Regions from separate parts of the Robinsoniella sp. RHS genome, predicted to be linked through region 1. Evidence: a T-box and tRNA genes for the amino acid it is inferred to sense, from the RefSeq annotation. Region 1 holds a T-box; the other holds one or more tRNA genes.

Evidence for each region. A T-box is a leader RNA that pairs with one kind of tRNA and senses whether it is charged. The one in region 1 lies ahead of proS (proline--tRNA ligase), so its partner is inferred to be a tRNA-Pro.
Region 2: it has a tRNA-Pro gene. The T-box ahead of proS (proline--tRNA ligase) is inferred to sense a tRNA for this amino acid. The anticodon was not compared.

What each region holds. Positions count from the first base shown of each region.
Region 1 covers NZ_JNGB01000239.1:1,432-3,909, forward strand. Annotated here, with positions in the region: gene RHS_RS29165 (DMT family transporter) at 1-774, opposite strand, end outside; T-box leader at 935-1,152, shown strand; partial or broken gene proS (proline--tRNA ligase) at 1,276-2,478, shown strand, end outside.
Region 2 covers NZ_JNGB01000001.1:132,330-134,807, reverse strand. Annotated here, with positions in the region: gene RHS_RS00605 (alpha/beta fold hydrolase) at 1-291, shown strand, start outside; gene RHS_RS00600 (tryptophan-rich sensory protein) at 381-848, opposite strand; tRNA gene RHS_RS00595 (tRNA-Gly) at 973-1,043, opposite strand; tRNA gene RHS_RS00590 (tRNA-Pro) at 1,051-1,125, opposite strand; gene RHS_RS00585 (hypothetical protein) at 1,370-1,891, shown strand; gene RHS_RS00580 (helix-turn-helix domain-containing protein) at 2,037-2,478, shown strand, end outside.

The sequences.
Region 1 (2,478 bases):
ATTTAAGTAAATATAATTGTTTGTTTTAATAATACCAATTTTTTTGATAGCTACGTTCCAGGTTAAATAGCAGATTGCGCTTCCGAGTATTCCAAGAAACAGCAGGCAGATGACAATTTCTGTATTTATTGCTACAGGGGGAAGGAGGCGCTTTTCTGATACTACCATCATAATATAGGAACAGGCAAATCCATAAAAAATTACTTTACGTGTCAGGGCGAAGTTATCGTATTTATTAATATATTTTTTCAAAAGAATGGAATAAACAGCCCAGCAAAGGGCTGCCAGAATTGCCATACCGTCACCCAGTGGATTTAATTTCAGGACTACGGCTCCGTTAAAAACGACCATAACTACACCGATAATAGCGATTAAAAAACCAAATATAATATTTTTCTTCAGCTTTTCATCTTTTGTAAAAAAGTGAGCGAGAATCGCTGTAAAAATCGGGGCAAAGGCAACTAAAATACTGACATTGGAAGCCTGAGTAAAAGATAGTGCAGTATTTTCAAAAAAGTAGTATATCGTTACACCTGACATGGAGAGCAGGAAGATTCCCACCTCATCCCTCCAGTTGTGTTTCAGTGTAAATTGCCGGTTCAGAATGCATATCAGCAGAAGTCCGATATAAGAAATAAAAAAGCGGAGTACCATAATCTGTGTAGCGCTGAAATAATCTAACAGAATTTTAGTTGCAATAAAAGTAGTGCCCCATACAATGATGGTAAGCAGTGCCAGAATATGTCCGGCGGTTTTGCGGTCTGGATTAGTCATGAAATTTAGCTCCTTCGTTTATCTTATGTAATATAGAAATAGTCTATCGATAAAAGAAAGGGATGTCAAGAGGAGGAAAGGAGATTGGAAAGGAGATTGCGGAAATCCCTGCTTGACAAATGAATTTATTTATTTTAGAATGACCATATTGAGATATGAGAATACAGCGTTGAAGAGGATTAGTACATTTTGGAAGCTTTTCAGAGAGAGAATCATTTGGTGTGAGATTCTCAAGTGGAGAAGATGGAACCTGCCTTGGAGCTTTGCATGAAAATGCAACGTTGTTCCCGGCGTTAACGGGAATATGAGAGAATGGCCAAAGTTTGGGCTGTTAATTAGGGTGGTACCGCCGAAGTGTTTAAACTATCGGTCCCTTATGTGTCAGGCATAGGAGGATCCGGTAGTTTTTTTGTGCTTTTTTGAAGTTTATAAAGGTAGAAAAATAAGAAAAGCGGATCATCCCATAGAGCAGATTTAAAAATGAAAAGGAGAGTCAGAACAATGGCAAAGGACAAGAAATTAGTAGAAGCCATCACTTCGATGGAAGAAGATTTTGCGAGGTGGTATACAGACGTTGTTAAGAAAGCAGAATTGATTGATTATACAAGTGTAAAAGGATGTATGGTAATTAAACCGGCAGGTTATGCAATCTGGGAGAATATTCAGCATGAACTGGATCGCCGATTTAAAGAAACAGGGGTAGAAAATGTATATCTTCCTATGTTTATACCAGAAAGCCTGCTTCAGAAAGAAAAAGACCATGTAGAAGGGTTTGCTCCGGAAGTGGCATGGGTTACTCATGGAGGACTGGAACCTTTACAGGAGAGATTGTGCGTACGTCCTACCTCAGAGACATTATTCTGTGATTTTTATGCTAAGGATATCCATTCACACCGTGATCTTCCAAAAGTATATAACCAATGGTGCTCTGTTGTTCGTTGGGAAAAAACAACAAGACCGTTCCTTCGTTCCAGAGAGTTTTTATGGCAGGAAGGACACACTGCTCACGCTACAGCAGAAGAGGCTGAAGAGCGAACAAAGCAGATGTTGAATCTCTATGCTGATTTCTGTGAGGAAACACTGGCAATCCCGGTTGTACGGGGACAGAAAACAGACAAGGAAAAATTTGCAGGAGCAGAAGCGACTTATACGATTGAATCTCTTATGCATGACGGAAAAGCGCTGCAGTCAGGAACCAGCCATAATTTCGGTGACGGATTTGCAAAAGCTTTCGGTATTCAGTTTGCAGATAAGGATAATACTTTGAAATATGTTCATCAGACATCCTGGGGAATGACAACCCGTATGATCGGAGCGATCATCATGGTGCATGGAGACAACAGCGGTCTGGTACTCCCTCCAAGGATTGCGCCTACCCAGGTTATGGTGATTCCGATCCAGCAGAAAAAAGACGGCGTTCTGGATAAAGCGTTCGAAGTGAAAGATACATTGGCGAAAGCAGGACTTCGTGTGAAGGTGGATGATTCTGACAAGAGTCCGGGATGGAAGTTCTCTGAGCAGGAAATGCGTGGAGTTCCAATCCGAATTGAACTGGGACCAAAAGATATCGAAGCAGGTCAGGCTGTTATTGTAAGGCGTGACACCAGAGAGAAGACTGTGGCTGCATTTGATGAGATCGCAGATAAGGCAGCTGAGATCCTGGAAACAATGCAGACAGATATGCTGGAAAGAGCGAGAGAGCAT
Region 2 (2,478 bases), on a different contig from region 1:
ATGGCTGATTCGAGTTTTATAGAAAAACTTCAAAATGACTATGCATTTTCTTTTGACGTTGATAGGAAAAGCCGTGAATTAAGATTTGAGAAACCTGTGCTTTTACTTGCCGGGCGTCAGGATAACTGCGTAGGCTATCAGGATTTATGGAGCATTATAGAAGATTACCCAAGAGGAACATTTGCAGTACTGGATATGGCAGGGCACAATTTGCAGATTGAACAATCAGAGATATTTAATAGTCTGGTGAAAGAGTGGATTCAGAGGACCGAAAAAAATAATATCCAGTAACATGATTTTCGGACAAAAGATGAGCCAAAAAGAATGTCTTTATCTCTTTTTATATGAGATAAAGGTTCTTTTTGGCTTGATTTAATTTGTTATTTATTCAATAAATAGATAGAGAAATTCAAGTATGCTGCAAATATACACCAAAGTAGATAAGGGATTTGCAAATAAGCAGCCAGGGGGTTGATCTTGTGAAATTTAATGATCATGATAATAATAGTGACGATTAAAAGGAGCAGCCAAATAAAAGCAAATAAGTAAAAATGCAGGTTAAAAAAGATCAGACTCCAAAAAAAGTTAAGTACAAGCTGCAAAGCATACCAAGTCAATGCATTTTTCGTATTTTCGTTTCCGGAAGTAATAATAAGATAGCAGGATATTCCCATCAAAATATAAAGAATAGTCCATACAATCGGAAATACCACGCCAGGTGGGCTGAGAGGAGATTTGCTCAGCATAGCATAGGTGTCTGCGGAGCTGCGGGTCAGCAGGGCAGAAATCTGACCGACTGCCAGTGGAATTAAAATACTTATGATTAATTTATCAAATTTAATCTTCATGTTGTGATCCTGTTTTTGTTTATATATATGAAATAGGAGCAGTAAATATGATAAAATCAGGGGATAAGGGAAAGGGAAAGAGAAAAAATTGTTGGCTAGAATAAGATTTTTAGGCAAAAAAATAAGCGGGTGATGGGAATCGAACCCACGTATCCAGCTTGGAAGGCTGGTGTTCTACCATTGAACTACACCCGCATAAAAGTCGGGGTGACAGGATTCGAACCTGCGACCTCCTGGTCCCAAACCAGGCGCTCTAGCCAAGCTGAGCCACACCCCGTAAAAATATTTTCGCAAACCAGCGAACGAATAATATAATAGCATATATAGAATATAAATGCAAGTAATTTCTTATATTTTTTTAAAACTTGTCAAATTACTGAAATTATTCAGATTTGATAAGAAGTTGTTCAGTTCCGTGGAATGTTAAACAGGTAGTTTTGATATGTACATTTGTCTATATTGAGAGTAAAATATAGTCAAATAAAAGGATAGTACAAGCAAAAGAGCAGAGAGGAAACAGAATGAAAGTTAATGAATATGTAAATATAATTTCAGATCAGATGAAACGTGCATTGTGGGAAGTAAAAAATGTAGTAGACTGCATACCGGAAGAATTATGGAAAAAAGAATATTGTGAAATGCCTCTGTGGAAACATGTATATCATATGATGCATTCTTTGGATCTATGGTTCATCAATCCCAGAGACAGTCACTTTCAGGAACCAACTATTCACGTGAAAGATTTAAATAACCTGAATGTGGTTTCAAAAAAAGAGTTAACCTATAATGAAATAAAATCATATTTTTTTCAAATAGAGGAAAAGATAAACCAGTATTTGTTGGATTTAAAGGATGAGGAGCTTCTACAACGTCCTGAAGTCTGTGAATATAACAGATTCACATTGATAATGGCACAAATCCGGCACTTACATACACATATGGGAATGATTATGGGATTTATTGCAGCGGATACAAATTTATGGCCCAGGGTGCTTGGGCTAGAAGGGAAAATGCCGGAAGGCGGGTACAACAAATTTTTCTAAAAGTAAAAGCTAGGAATTATATCTTTGCCTGCTCTGATTATCTTGAAATCGGAACAGCGTTTGAAAATGGGGTATTGCAATTTTTTTATTGACCAATCTAATAAATTAGACTATAATAAATTTATAGACGAAAGGGGATCGAAAAATGGATACAGCAAAATTAATTCTCAATCCTGCAAGGCTTCGCATAATGCAGTATATTCGCTTGCATGGTAGTGTCCGAACATCTGATATAGTTGAATACCTGAAGGATATACCCCGGGCAACGGTATATCATCACGTAAAGATTTTGGAAGATAATAAAATCATTGAAGTTGTGCAGGAAAATAGAGTGAGGGGGACACTTGAGAAGGTTTATTCCATGTGTGAAAATGATACCCCAATGGAAAAAGAGACATCTGTTGCCCTCTCTACAGCATTTCATATGGGGTTGATGCAGGAAATGAATGAGTATTTAAGCAGCAATGACCCGGATTGTAAGAGAGATCAGGTATGGTTTACAACGGGGCTGCTTTTTATAACAGATGATGAATACAGGAATCTTGTGCAGGATATTGGGAATTTGTTGAAGCCGTACATAGAAAGAA